Regions from separate parts of the Ruegeria sp. BE10 genome, predicted to be linked through region 3. Evidence: riboswitches for the same ligand, from Rfam matches in the RefSeq annotation. Region 3 holds a riboswitch; each other region holds the start of a gene.
The links. Region 3 has a riboswitch for cobalamin ahead of ACR0M2_RS18935 (DUF1636 domain-containing protein). Riboswitches for the same ligand answer to the same signal wherever they lie in the genome.
Positions count from the first base shown of each region.

Region 1: it holds a riboswitch for cobalamin, as region 3 does, so the genes downstream of both, ACR0M2_RS11050 (hypothetical protein) here and ACR0M2_RS18935 (DUF1636 domain-containing protein) in region 3, are expected to answer to the same signal.
Region 2: it holds a riboswitch for cobalamin, as region 3 does, so the genes downstream of both, ACR0M2_RS07855 (CbtB domain-containing protein) here and ACR0M2_RS18935 (DUF1636 domain-containing protein) in region 3, are expected to answer to the same signal.

Region 1 covers NZ_JBQFTX010000004.1:136,319-140,922, reverse strand. The annotation lists gene ACR0M2_RS11065 (bifunctional 2',3'-cyclic-nucleotide 2'-phosphodiesterase/3'-nucleotidase) at 1-1,286, shown strand, start outside; RNA gene ffs (signal recognition particle sRNA small type) at 1,326-1,424, shown strand; gene ACR0M2_RS11055 (alpha/beta hydrolase family protein) at 1,457-2,314, opposite strand; cobalamin riboswitch at 2,450-2,670, shown strand; gene ACR0M2_RS11050 (hypothetical protein) at 2,754-3,161, shown strand; gene ACR0M2_RS11045 (protein-tyrosine phosphatase family protein) at 3,163-3,657, opposite strand; gene ACR0M2_RS11040 (DNA polymerase III subunit gamma/tau) at 3,791-4,604, shown strand, end outside.
Region 2 covers NZ_JBQFTX010000002.1:494,216-498,819, reverse strand. The annotation lists gene ACR0M2_RS07880 (thiamine pyrophosphate-binding protein) at 1-716, opposite strand, end outside; gene ACR0M2_RS07875 (DUF302 domain-containing protein) at 796-1,254, opposite strand; gene ACR0M2_RS07870 (DUF1636 family protein) at 1,396-1,740, shown strand; gene ACR0M2_RS07865 (hypothetical protein) at 1,737-2,231, opposite strand; gene ACR0M2_RS07860 (CbtA family protein) at 2,299-2,997, opposite strand; gene ACR0M2_RS07855 (CbtB domain-containing protein) at 3,002-3,172, opposite strand; cobalamin riboswitch at 3,209-3,415, opposite strand; gene cobF (precorrin-6A synthase (deacetylating)) at 3,459-4,202, opposite strand; gene cobA (uroporphyrinogen-III C-methyltransferase) at 4,195-4,604, opposite strand, start outside.
Region 3 covers NZ_JBQFTX010000010.1:139,995-144,598, reverse strand. The annotation lists gene ACR0M2_RS18950 (GTP-binding protein) at 1-259, shown strand, start outside; gene ACR0M2_RS18945 (DUF1826 domain-containing protein) at 277-885, shown strand; gene ACR0M2_RS18940 (DUF6525 family protein) at 888-1,160, shown strand; cobalamin riboswitch at 1,326-1,532, shown strand; gene ACR0M2_RS18935 (DUF1636 domain-containing protein) at 1,635-1,991, shown strand; gene ACR0M2_RS18930 (ABC transporter ATP-binding protein) at 1,988-2,773, shown strand; gene ACR0M2_RS18925 (ABC transporter substrate-binding protein) at 2,792-3,739, shown strand; gene ACR0M2_RS18920 (FecCD family ABC transporter permease) at 3,741-4,604, shown strand, end outside.

The DNA of each region.
Region 1 (4,604 bases), on a different contig from region 3:
CGAATCTGAAAGCGCAGGGTTGCGATTTGATCCTTGCATTGGCGCATACAGGGATAGGGTCGGCCGAACCGGAAACGGGTTTGGAAAATGCCGTCATCCCGCTGGCCGGTATCGAAGGAATTGATGCGCTGATTGCCGGGCATTCACATCTGACACTGCCCGGAAACGCACATGACGGGATTGAGCACGTCGATGCAAATCGGGGTCTGGTTCACGGAAAGCCGGTGGTCATGCCCGGTGCGTCCGGGTCATTTCTGGGGGTGATCGACCTGACATTGGACAGGGCGGGAAATGGCCATTGGACCGTTCAGGATCATCGCGTCAGTCTGCAGTCGATATGCCCAACCAAACCCGACGGCTCACCCAAGCCTATCCAGGAAGACCCTGTTTTGGCGCGCCTTTTCGCCCGGGGCCATTCGGAAACTCGGCGGCGCACGGCGCAACCCGTTGGCCAGACCGATAAGCATTTGCACAGCTATTTCAGTTTTTGCGCCCCGGACAGAGGTTTGGTTCTGACCGCCGCGGCCCAGGCAGCAGCCCTGCGGCCCTATCTGCAGGACACGTCATTTGCGGATTTTCCTGTTCTGTCCGCGACCGCGCCTTCAAAGTTCGGGGGGCGTGCCGGCCCCCGGTTTTTCACCGACGTCCCGCCCGGCCAGATATGCCTGCGCCATGTCAACGACATGTATGCGTTTCCCAATGAGCTGCAGGCGGTAGTTGTCACCGGAGAGCAGATCAGCGACTGGCTTGAGATGTCTGCAGGCGTGTTCAACCAGATTACGCCGGGACATCAGACCACATTGGTCGACATCAACAGGGCGGGGCATAATTTTGATATTATACAGGGGCTTACTTATCAATTTGATCTCTCTCAACCGGCTCGGTTCGACGCTGGCGGTCACTTGATCGACCCCGTCAACCGGCGCATTCGCAACATTCGCTTTGACGGCCAACCGATGGCCGCCGATCAACGGTTCGTCGTCGCACTGAACAATTACCGTGCCAATGGCGGGGGTCACTTTCCCTTTGTGGATCAGGCCGAGCCCATCGCGCTGCCGAACCTGCCTGTTCAGCGCGTCTTGCAGGACTATCTGTCCGGCGCACTGCCGCAAGATCCCTTGCAATATGCGTCCTATCCTTTTGGCTTTGCCCCGATGCAGGGCGCGACTGCGCTATTAAGAACCGGTCCGAAGGCACAAACCCACATTGCCGAGCTTGAAGAATATGACCCTCACGTCGTCGGAGAAGACGATGAGGGCTTTTTGCTGATCCGTTTGGCGCTCTGACGGGTTGTGTTTCCTGCGCCCGTTGCCTATATCAGACCCCGAGAGGTTGGCGCGGGCGAGCGCCTCGCCAACCTGGTCAGGTCCGGAAGGAAGCAGCCACAACGAGCCCCGCTTGGGTCGATGTCCAACCTCTCACTTAAACTCCCGACATTGAATTGTTGCGAACAGGCCTAGGCAATCAACCGTGGCCAGACAGCCGAATTGCGCCGGGCAAAGGCACCGATATGGCCAACCTCGGACAGTCCGAACTCGGCCGGAGACAACAAATGGCGGCGTGCGTTGGGCCCGTACAGATCAGCCAGCCGCCAGACCGCGTTCTTTGGCACCAGATCGTCATCCTCAAAGCTGAACAGATCCACTGGTGTGTCTGACTGTGCCCAGCGGGCCTCGGGCAAGGACACGCCAATTTCGGGCAGGTAGTTGCGCGGCGCAGTACACCAGCGGCGCCACTGCCAATAGACGCTAGCAGGCAGGTTCGATCCGAATCCTAGTGCCTTGCCCGGCAGGTAACCCAGCGCTTTTACGGCCAGGGGCGCGTGTCCGTACCAAAACAGCAAAGCCAACGCCCGATAAGGCCAGGGATGGTCCGACACAGTCACCGGCCCGGCGCAGACGCAGATCATACGGTCGATCTGATCAATATCGGGTTGAATCGGCCCCAGCATACCGCCGACGGAATGGCCGATGCTCCAGTGCTGCGCGTCGGGGTATCGCCTGCGCATCTCGGCCCGAGCCGCAGGCATGTCGATCAGCGCCCAATCCGCCATCGTGGCCTGAGCTGACTTCAATGGCTTGCTCTGCGAATGACCGAAATCGCTGTAATCATAGGTCAGACAGGCAATGCCATGTTCCGCAGCCAACCAGCGTGCGAAATGCTGATAATAGTCGCGCGGCACTCCGGTGGCGCTGTGGATCACCACTGCGATCCCAGGTTCGGCCACCGGCAGGTACAGCCGAGCCGACAGTTGGGTCGAACCAGAAGGAAACTGAAAATCCTCGGTTAAAACAGCTTGTGCGGTATCCAGCATGGCGCCCTCAATCTGAACCGATTAGTTCACCACCCCAAACGGCATCTTTTGCCACCCTAAGTCAATCCTGTTTCCGCATGACCACGCGTCCACTTTGCCCTACCAAAAGGCGGCTTGACTCAGGTCACTCCTACCCGCTAGCGATTGGGTGATGGTTCTCGTCCCCGGTCCCCGGGGCGGGATGAAAAGGGAACACGGTGCGGTTCTGCCCGGAAAACCGGAACGAACCAAGGCCGCGACTGCCCCCGCAACTGTAAGCGGTGAGCAATGCCGAAACACCACTGGCCGCAAGGCTGGGAAGGTCGGCAACGCAACGACCCGCAAGTCAGGAGACCTGCCATCGAACAAGAAACCGAAACTCGGACGGGGTGTCCGGGCAGGTCGTCAGCACGCTGCCACACCTGATCCATGCCCCCGTTCCACGCGCGGAGGGCGCAATATGATCTGGAAGACAAAGACACACCAATTTACCGCAACCGTTTGCCAACGCACAGGAAAAACCTGCCCGGCGCTGGCACAGATGGCGCGCGCGATCGTGCAGGCGATGGATGCTGCCGTTCCGGCGACGACGCCTGATTTTGAGTTCGACGGCAGCACTGAGCTGGCCTATTGCACGCAAGGATGCAGCGCACGGTTTCGCGCTCAAAAAGACCTGATCCGGGTCTTTTGTGGATCAAGCGAGGATGCGCCCCTCGAGTCGCTGGATGTTTTCGCAGATATGATGTTCGGCCCGGATGTGACCATGCGCCCCGCAGGCATGCTAACCACCCCACCCTGCGCCATGCTTGAGGTCACAGCGATCCCGCCCAACCCGGTGGCACAGGCAGAACGACAGGTGGCGCTCTGATCTAGTCGCGCGTCCGCCCAAGGGCTGCCCATTTCATCTGGCCGTCGGTCTCGACGGCGCAGGACCGCACCGCACGCAAACGGGTCAACGCTGTCTCGGGGTCTTCGCCATGCTCGACCATAAGGCGCAGCACGATCATCCCGGACCGGCCACAGCCGCCCCGGCAATGCACCAGCACCCGCCCCCCGCGGGACAGAATATCAGTCGCCGCAGGGCTGACACTGCCCCACGCCGCGTCAACCTCAGGAGGCGGCGTACCGAAATCCGCAACCGGCAGATGCACCCATTCGATATTGAGTGCGTGCAGGTCTTCGCCAAGCCCACTTGCGCCCTCTTGCAGTATTTCGACCTCGGTGGTCATCGAGATCACAAGATCCGGCTGCCAGTCGCGGATCGTTCCCAAGTCCCGCGTATACCCGCCACCGCGCCCCGGAAGGGGCGACAAGGCAACGGTGCCGTTTCCAATCTGAACTGAATGAAGTGCGAACTGGCTCACTACGGACCCTCCCTGATACTCGCTTCTAAGGCGTGCAAATTGTGCTGCAAACCGAAATTCACCCAAGCCTGCTGTGGACGCGGGCGGCAGGGGTCTCTACGCTGCATCGGAACCCGAATCCGACAGAGCAGATATGAACGACACGCCCAGCCCCGCCTATCAAGTTCTTGCCCGCAAATACCGCCCGGAAACCTTTGCCGATCTCGTCGGTCAAGACGCAATGGTGCGCACGCTGAAAAATGCGTTCGAGGCCGACCGGATCGCGCAGGCTTTCATCATGACCGGCATTCGCGGCACCGGCAAAACCACCACGGCACGGATCATCGCCAAGGGCATGAACTGCATCGGCCCCGATGGTGAAGGCAAGCCAACGACTGAGCCCTGCGGCCAATGCGAACATTGCGTGGCCATTATGGAAGGCCGCCACGTTGACGTGATGGAGATGGACGCCGCCAGCCGTACTGGTGTGAACGATATCCGCGAGATCATCGACAGTGTCCGCTATCGCGCCGCCAGCGCGCGCTACAAAATCTATATCATCGACGAGGTCCACATGCTGTCGACCAGCGCGTTCAACGCGCTGCTCAAGACGCTTGAAGAACCACCCGAGCATGTGAAGTTCATCTTTGCCACCACCGAGATTCGTAAAGTGCCAGTGACGGTTCTGTCGCGCTGCCAACGGTTCGACCTGCGCCGGATCGAACCCGAGGACATGATCAGCCTGCTCGGCAAGATCGCGGCGGCTGAAAACGCTCAGATCGCGGATGACGCGCTGGCGCTGATCACCCGTGCAGCCGAGGGTTCGGCCCGGGACGCGACCTCGCTGCTGGATCAGGCGATCTCGCACGGTGCGGGTGAAACCAGCGCCGATCAGGTCCGCGCGATGCTGGGCCTGGCTGATCGCGGTCGGGTACTGGACCTGATGGACATGATCCTGCGCGGGGACG
Region 2 (4,604 bases), on a different contig from region 3:
TTAGCTTTGTAGGTGGTCACGAAGGGGATGTTGAAATGTTCCAGAAACGCCTGCACCACATTGCGCGAGTCGTCATAAAGCACGTCCAGACCCACGATCGCGATGGGGCGTTCGGCCTCGGTCACCCAGCGGCGGGCTTTCTCAACACAGTTCCCTTCGGGCGCGACCGCAGCGGGTTTGACCAGACGGCGGCGTTTGCTCCCGGATACGCGCATATCCGCGACCGAGATCGGCACGTCAATATGAACCGGACCGGGGCGGGGCTGGTTGGCTAGTGATACCGCCTTGTCTGCGACCACATCTGCGCCCTGCGCCGTCAGTGTAAATGTTCCCTTGGTGATTGAGTGGTAAACCTGCGCGTGATCCATCACCTGATGGGTGTAGGTCAGCGCCTCATCCGCATCGACGCAGCCGGTCAGAACAATCATCGGCACCCGGTCCTGCAGCGCGTTGGCAACAACGTTGATTCCATTCATTGCGCCGGGGCCCAGTGTGGCCACCAGAATGGCAGGCGCGCCATCACGGTGGTGGACAGCCTCTGCCATGAAGCCGGCGGCGTTTTCGTGTTTGGTCAGGTGAAAGGTGATCCCAGCCTGTTCCAGAGCATCCACCAGCGTCAGAACCTCTCCGCCTGGCATGCCAAAAGCGTGGCGGCATCCGGCCTCGTATAGTCTTTGGGCCAAAAGGTCAGCCGCGCGGGGGGAGAGGTCCTGCATTCGTTATGCTCCGAAGTTTTCGTTGCTCAGCAGATTGCGGAGGACGTAGCCAGACGCAAGCAGGTTCACGTCAGTGTGACTATTTGGCTGCGGATTCCGCCACTGACTGAAACTTTGTGTCAAGTTCTTGGGCAATATCGAGCAAAGGCTCTCCGCCCTCGTACACATAGGGGGCAAAGACAAAGCTGGGCGTTTTGTAGGACAGGGTGGCGGTGCCGTCGTCGTTCTCAGTCACGTAAAAGCGAATCGGCGCTTCGATCATTGCACTGACAGAGGTTTCCAGAACGCGCACGGCATAGTCGTTGTTGAAGGCACCGATCACCAGATTGCCGGGTATAGTGATGCCACGGGCTGCAGCCGCCTTGGTCGGACCAGCCTGCGTGACCACGATCAACCCGTTTTCCTTCACCGCAGCCTTCGTATCCGCGACCAGTTCTTCATAGCTTTTGACGGTTGGATACACTGCCCAACCCGACAATGGTTCCTCGGCCCGGACAGGCAGGGCGAGAAGACAGAGCAAACCCAAAAGCGTGCGCATGACGGTGCCTCGTTCAATGTGACTGTCTGAGTGATGCCAGAAATTCGAGTTCCGCGCACGCACATTTCCGTGCGTATTCAGGATTGCGCCGACGTCCAGAAAGCCGCAGAAACATGCAAACCATCAAACACGAGGCCACACGTGGACCCGATACGCCTATTGATTTGCAGCAGTTGTGCGGGAACGCGTGACCGAGTGGCCGAGAGGCAGGCCGTGGATAACGCGCTGGTGCGTGCAGGGCTGAATGGTCGGGTCGTCATCTCTGATCACGCCTGTTTCAGTGGCTGCGCTGAGCCGACCGCATTGGCATTGCAGGCCGCAGGACGGGCGTCTTACGTGTTTTCGGGGGTCGATATCGTTACCGATGCCGAAGACATCGTCGCGACCTGCAAAGCCTATTTGGACAGTCCCGCAGGTTGGATCGAAGACGCCCGACCCTGCGGGCGACTTCGGATGTGTTTGCGCGCGCGGATACCGGCGCTTTAATCGACCTGAACGGTCACGGCAGCGCTGACCGGTACGTTGTCGACCGTCAGTGCGCTGTGGCTGTTTGCGTTCAGCGAAACCGAAACCTCGACCTCTCCCTTGGGAAGGTCGGGGATGTGTATCCAGTTGCCGTAGAGCCGGGCTAGTTTCTCGCCATTGATGTAAACATGCGCGTGGCCTTCGCCGTCTACGTCGGCTGTTGACGCGTTTTCCGGGGCAAACCGGAAATTCTGCGGCATGACGTGCAGGTTCCACCCGGCCATCGGGTCCTGGGTCAGCGCGATTGCAACACTGGGGGCGTCCGCCCCTGCGGGCAGGTTTACCGTGGTCGAATGGTCATGGGCCATCGCTTCGGCATGCGCGCCGCCGTGATGGGATGGATCGCCATGATCGTGGCCGTCAAACGTGACGCCATTGGCTGCCGCTAGCACAAAACCAGCACCACCACCGAACACAAGGCCGATTGCAAAAAGGGCAAGTGAGCGTGCCATTTTTTCTTTCCTTTAGGGCAAAAAGAAACGCGCCGGGCAGAACCCGGCGCGTCATTATATAAGAGGATCAGGCCGCTGCTTCGACGCGTTTGCCTTCGCTTTGCCAGAAATACCCGGCAAAGGCACCGACCAGAACCCAGGCCACCAGACCGATGCCAAAGGCGCGAGCGGCGAACAGAGCGCCGATCTCGGTCGGGACGGGGCCGGTGAACACATCCGGTTCGGGCGCACCGATCAGATGGGGTGCCAGCAACAGGGCTGCTGCGATCACATAGCTGATCAGGTTGCCGCCAAACGCAATCAACCACAGCGCAACAAGCGCAGCACCAACAGTGGCAAACCACCAGACCTGTCGGGCATAGACGTCAGCCGCCGCTACACCAGGCACCTCTGGTGCCAGGGTAAAGCCAGGCGCCAGATGAAAGGCGATGAACCCAGCCAGACCCCAAAGCACGCCGGTGCGGCCATCAATCGTGTGGCCCTGGCCTTCGGCCACGGACATCAGGGCAACCATCAGCAGCGCGTAACCGGTATAGGTCAGCATGGTGAAAATGACGCTCAGCGCGTCACGGGTCAGTTCCGAGAACATGCCCGGTAATTCGGGATGCGCCGAAACGGCTTCGGCTCCGAAGTGCACCAACTCGCCGGATTCGTACAGCTCCGCGTGCAACAAAACAGGTTGCACAAAGACCAACTGCAGCAAGGCGGCTATCAGCCCCGCTGCAGCACCAGCGAACAACGCGCTGGTCAGTATACGACTGAACATGGTCTTAGTGGCAGGGGAAGCCGGTCGCGTGGCGCACGTCGTGTGCTGCGTCATGCAGCGCCGCGGCCTGTACGTGACCGGTCAGGGTGATGATACCCAGACCCAGAACCACCGCGAACATGACCGGAAGGATACCAGCGCGCGAGGCGGATGCTGTTTGCGTTTGTGTTGCCATCTTTTATTCTCCTTTGCCGCCGCACCCGACGGCCGGTGTTTCAATTGTCGCCTGGCAGGTCTCCTGGCTTGCGGGTCGATGCCTCTGTTCGCCTTCCCCCTGAGAACAGGAGTGGCTGGTTGAACAGGGGCTCTCCGCTTACAGTCGCGGGGGCGGCTGTGGATTTGGCTGCCATGGCAGTCGCACCACATTCCCTCTTAGCATCCGGATGTCTCCGGCAGGACCAGACGCGTTCATTTAGCCTCTATGGTGCCGCTGGTGCAATCGTCATTTGCGACCTTTTAGGTCAGATCACGCGCTTTTTCAGCAAATAGATATCCATGATCCAGCCATGATCGGCACGTGCCTTGGCGCGGGTGTCCAGAAGCTCCTGCGCTACATCGGTCAAAGCGCCTTTGATCAGGATTTCCTCTTTCATGCCGACATAGGCACCCCACCAGATGTCATAATCGGCCATGTCCAGGGATTGAAACGAACACTCGCCATCCAGCATTACCGCTACTTTCGAGGCAGTTGCCGGCCAGCCTTCATCCCTGATCCGCCGTCCGGTAGTCACAACAAAAGGGGCGCCCAGATCATTGATCGGGATGGCGTGGGCGGCCGTCAATGCCTGCAGCGCGGTGATGCCAGGGATCACCCGTGTCGTGGGCTCAGGGTCCAGCCGCGACGCGATTCGCAGCGAGCTGTCATAAAGCGACGGGTCGCCCCAGATCAGCAGCGCCACTTGTCGCGCATTCGGGTGGGCCGCAATCGCCTCGTGCCAGCGCAGGGCAATGGCATCATGCCATTCGTCGACCCCGCGCAGATAACCATCATCGGCCCGGCGCTTGGGAATGTCGAAATAGGCGATCTGCGGCGGAGTGTCAGTCACAGCTGCAATGATCTCTTCGCGCAACCCGGCCAGATCAGCCTTGTTCTCGCCCTTGTGCGGGATCAGGATCAGGTCTGCATCGCGGATGGCATTTGCCCCTTGCAAGGTCACGTGATCCGGGTTGCCAGTGCCAATTCCGATCAGAGACAACTCAAACATCGTCGAACTCTGCCAACGGGCCATACAGGATCAGCGCCGGGGCTGTGCCGATCTCGGCCTCCAGCTTTTGCGACAGCGCGCCAATTGTTGCACGGTGCAGGCTCTGGTCGGGAGTCGATACGGATTCGGCCATCAGGGCTGGTGTTTCCAGCGGCAGGCCATGCTCATGCAGTGCATGTACCAACAGGGGAAAGGTCCGTTTGCCCATGAACACCACAGTCGTTGCATCCGGATCGGCCAGCGCGGGCAGGTTCAGATCTTCGGGCAGTTTGCCACTGACATCGTGGCCAGTGACAAATTGCACCCGCCGCGCAGTGAGGCGTCGTGTCAGGGGTATTCCTGCTGCTGCCGCCGCCGCAACCGCCGAGGGGATGCCAGGGATGATTTCATATTCGACCCCGG
Region 3 (4,604 bases):
CACCTGGTGGGCATCAGTTCCCGAAGAGCGACGCCCCGCACATGACAGCGCCCGCGCCTATATGCAGGCCCACTGGCAAGAGCCGTGGGGCGACCGCCGTCAAGAGATCGTTTTCATCGGTGCCGGGATCGTCTGGCAAAGTTTGAAGGCACGATTGGACAATTGCCTTATTCCAGCAGTTTCGGCGGCAGGGCCCGACAATTTGCCGGAACTGCCGGACCCCTTCCCGATTTGGCGCCGGGCAGAGGATGCAGCATGAACTTCGTTAGAAAGCCCGTGAAAGACAACGTCACCGGTGTGAGCTTCGCAGATGATCCGGCGGCACTCCGCACTTTTGCACAGCCAAACTGTGCCGCTTTGATTTGGCGCCGGCGAACCCCGCCGGATATGCAAAGCTGGCTTGACCAACTTGATCCCAAGGCTTTGCCAAGTGGGCGAGTCATTCTTCCACCAAGCGCCGTTAAGACGACCGTGGGGCAACTCTGCGATATCTCCGGTATGCCTAACGGGACTGAAAGAGCGTGGCTTCAGGATGATATCACTTCTCTGGCCGACATGTTCTGCGAGCTGATGAACGCCAACTTCCTGCGACTGCGGCTGGATGTTGTCACCACCAATGCTTGCCGTAAATTTCATACCGATGCTGTCACCGCCCGGTTGGTCTGCACCTATCGTGGCACTGGAACACAATACGGCACCTCGACTGATGGAAACGATCCCGCGCTTGTGTTTACCGTTCAGACCGGCGCTCCGATCCTGCTACGGGGAACACTCTGGCCCGAGCGACCATCGTCAGGTGTGGTGCATCGCTCGCCTCCGATCGAAGGTACCAGTGAATCCCGTCTCGTCTTGGTTTTGGACCCAGTGGAAAATCCGGAAACCTAAGCATGAGACGTAACCTCGGGCAATGCAGCTTGCGCCGCAAGCATCGATCAACCAATCCGATGGATGTGTTTGACGGCCTGCCAGCCCCGTTGCGACAGTGGTTGTCAGAAGCGGCATTGCCATGGTCCCCGGTATCCGCGCGCCGCATCTGGTCAAAATCGCGGGCCAAGGGGCTTTCATCAGAAGAAACGCTCGTGTCACTCAGCCGGGCCGAAGCCCGAACGCTCGCGCGCGACCGGCAATCGACTGTTTTCAAATTAAATTCTCAAACATGAAGGAAAAAATGCCACCTCTAACACAGTATGCTGTCGCGACCCATGCGGCACTGGGTGCCGCACTTACAGCGAAAACGCATGCGGCAGACTTCGAAACCCTGAGCGTTTGAGTTCCGATCGAAAAGTTGTTGTTTCAAATCGTGATTGACACGGCCCCCAGTCTAAGACAAGCAAGGGCCAGATGGTTCCCGATGGTACGCCCAAGGGATGAAAAGGGAATACGGTGCGGTTCGCCACTTTGGCGCCAAATCCGTGACTGCCCCCGCAACTGTAAGCGGTGAGCAACGCCAAAATCCACTGGTCATCGGGCCGGGAAGGATGGCCAAGCATCGACCCGCAAGTCAGGAGACCTGCCATCACATGTTCAACCAACCCGGGGCGGGGCGTCCTGGAAGGAGGCTTTGATGGCACGTCTGAAACGTGTGTACATGATCGGCACCTTCTGTCCGCGCTTGGCTTCAAGCGGAGCGGACTATGCCGGAAACACCTGACCATTTCCTTCTGATCTGCTCGACCTGTACCGGCGCATTGTCTGTTGATGTCATGCGCAATGCGTTGATCGGCAGGTTGCCAACCGGGTTCGCAGTGCGCACCGTTACCTGCATGGCGGGCTGCGCGCGACCAACGGCCGTCGGATTTCAGGCTGTCGGCAAAGCACACTACCTATTCGGCGATATTGAAACTGCCGAAGATGTCGACGCGCTGGCGGAATTCGCACATCAGTACCGCAACGTCGCAGACGGTTGGACCAACGCGACGGCCCGGCCGCAACCACTATTTACAAAAACCCTTTCTCGTTTGCCTCGAATTCAATTGGAGGAGCCATCATGACGACCTCATCTTTTCTGGTTGCGCGTGATCTCGAATTTTATGCGCTCAATGGTGACGTTCTTCTGCAAGGTGTCTCGTTTGAATTGGCCGAGGGCGCGATACTGGCAATTGCCGGTCCAAATGGGGCGGGAAAAACCACGCTTTTGAACCTTCTGTGCGGGGCGGCTGAGATTGTATTGGGCAATGTATTGGTCAAGGAACGCAGCCTGAAAAATATGCCCGCAATGGAACGCGCCCGCATGATCGCTGTTGTGGGCCAGCAAGAACAACCGGATGGCAGGCTGTTGTTGCGGGACTATGTTGCCATGGGCCAGATTCCGATCTGGGCCGACCGTTCGGCGGATGAACATGCCAGAGAACTTAACAGAATCCTTGAGCTGACCGACCTTGGCGCGCTGGCAGACAAGCGCATGGCGGTACTGTCCGGGGGCGAACGTCAACGCGCGCATATCGCCCGGGCACTGGCACAGAACCCATCGTTGTTGTTCCTGGATGAGCCGACCAACCATCTCGATCCGGATGCCAAGGGTCGGATGCTGTCTCTGGTCGCCGAACTCGGCATCACGGTTGTGATGATTGTCCATGATCTTGTCATGATCCCGGAATTCGCCACCCACGTGGCGCTGATGAAATCAACGCGGCTGACGGGATTTGGCCCTGTGGCCGAAGTGCTGACCCCCGAGCGGGTCCGCGATACTTTTGGCGTTGAATACCTGTGTTTTCACCACGATGGCCGCGTGATTCCAGCGCTGGATATCCGAAAATCCACAATCTCAACCTAAACCAAGGAACATTCCCCAATGAAACACATCTGGTCCGTGGCGCTGGTCACAGCCATGGCAGGCGGCGCGTCCGCCCACGAGGTCACCGTCGACAACTGCGGAGCGCCGCTGGTGTTCGAAGCCCAGCCCGAGCGTCTGGTTGTGCATGACATGAACATGACCGATATGGCCTTCGCGTTGGGCCTGCAGGACAAGATCGTCGGTCTGACCGGCATCACCGGCTGGTACAAAACCAGCCCGGAATTCGACACCCTGCGCGGCGATATCCCCGAACTGGCACCGAAATACCCAACGGTCGAAAACCTTGTTGCCGTGGAACCCGACCTGTTCTTTGCTGGCTGGTATTACGGCATGAAACCGGGCGGAGATGTGACCCCGGATACGCTGGAGCCCTTTGGTATCAAAACCATGATCTTGACCGAAAGCTGTGTGCATCTGGACAAGGCTCGCCCCAAAGCCAGCATGGATCTTCTGTTCAATGACGTCCTGCGCCTGGGTCAGGTCATGCACGTCGAAGACAAGGCCGAGGCGCTGGTCACGGGCTGGAAAGACGAACTCTCAGCGATCGAAGCGCAGACTGCCGACCTGGCGAAACCCCGCGTTTTCTTGCTGGACGGCCCGGCGGACGCACCCTTCACCGCAGGTAAGTTCGCCATCCCCGATGCTATGATTGCTGCCGCGGGTGGTGAAAACGTGACCCACGACATGGAAACAAGCTGGGGTCGAACCTCGTGGGAGGCGGTCGCCGCCGCAAACCCGGAATTCCTTGTGCTGCTTGATTATCAGACAGGCAATGGCGCTGCGGACACGTTCAAATTTCTACAGGAACATCCAGTGATGTCACAGACCGAAGCCGTGAAAAACGAGCGCTGGATCGGTCTGCGGTACGAGGAATTGACCCCCGGACCGGCAAATATCAAAGCGATTTCGAAAATGGCCCAGGCCATGCATCCAGGCCTCAACTGATATGGGCCGACTGGGCCTGACACTTGTGCTGGGGGCGGCCGTATTGGCCGCCCTCTTACTGATGTCCACCATCTATGGCACCACATCCATCCCTGTCGCGGACACGGTCACGGCGATCTTGCTGGGAACGGGCCTGAGCGAAGGAGAGATGTCACCGCTGCACCGGATCGTCTTTGATCTGCGCCTGCCGCGCGCCTTGTTCGCGGCCGTGATCGGGGCTGGTCTGGGCATTGTCGGTGTGGTTTTGCAAACCACTACACGCAACGATTTGGCCGACCCGTTTTTGTTTGGCCTGTCCTCGGGCGCGGCGGCAGGTGCCGTGTTCGTCATCACAGTGACCGGGGATATTCTGGGCTTTTGGACCTTACCTCTGGCCGCGTTCTGCGGAGGACTTGTAGCGTCGGGTATCGTGCTGGCGCTGGTTCACGGGTTGCGCACCAGCGCACCCGAGAAACTGATATTGGCCGGTTTGGCCGTGTCCTTCTTGTTCTCTGCCATCACCAATTATTTGATCTTCGCAGGCGACAGCCGCGCCGCGCATTCGGTGATCTTCTGGATGCTGGGCGGTCTGGGCCTAGCCCGGTGGGAGACGTTCCCGCTGGTCTGCGCAGGATTGCTGCTTATTCTGGCCTACGCGCTCTATCGCGCCCGCTGGCTAGACGCATTGCTGACCGGAGACCTGACAGCTGCAACGCTGGGCGTGCCGGTGCAGGGGCTGCGGTTCAGCATGTTCTTTGTCGCGGCCCTCGCAACAGCTGTGTTCGTCTCGGTGGCTGGCGTGATCGGTTTCGTCGGCTTGATGGTCCCTCATATCGCCCGTGGGATCGCAGGGCCGTTGCACCGGCATCTATTACCCACCGCAGCG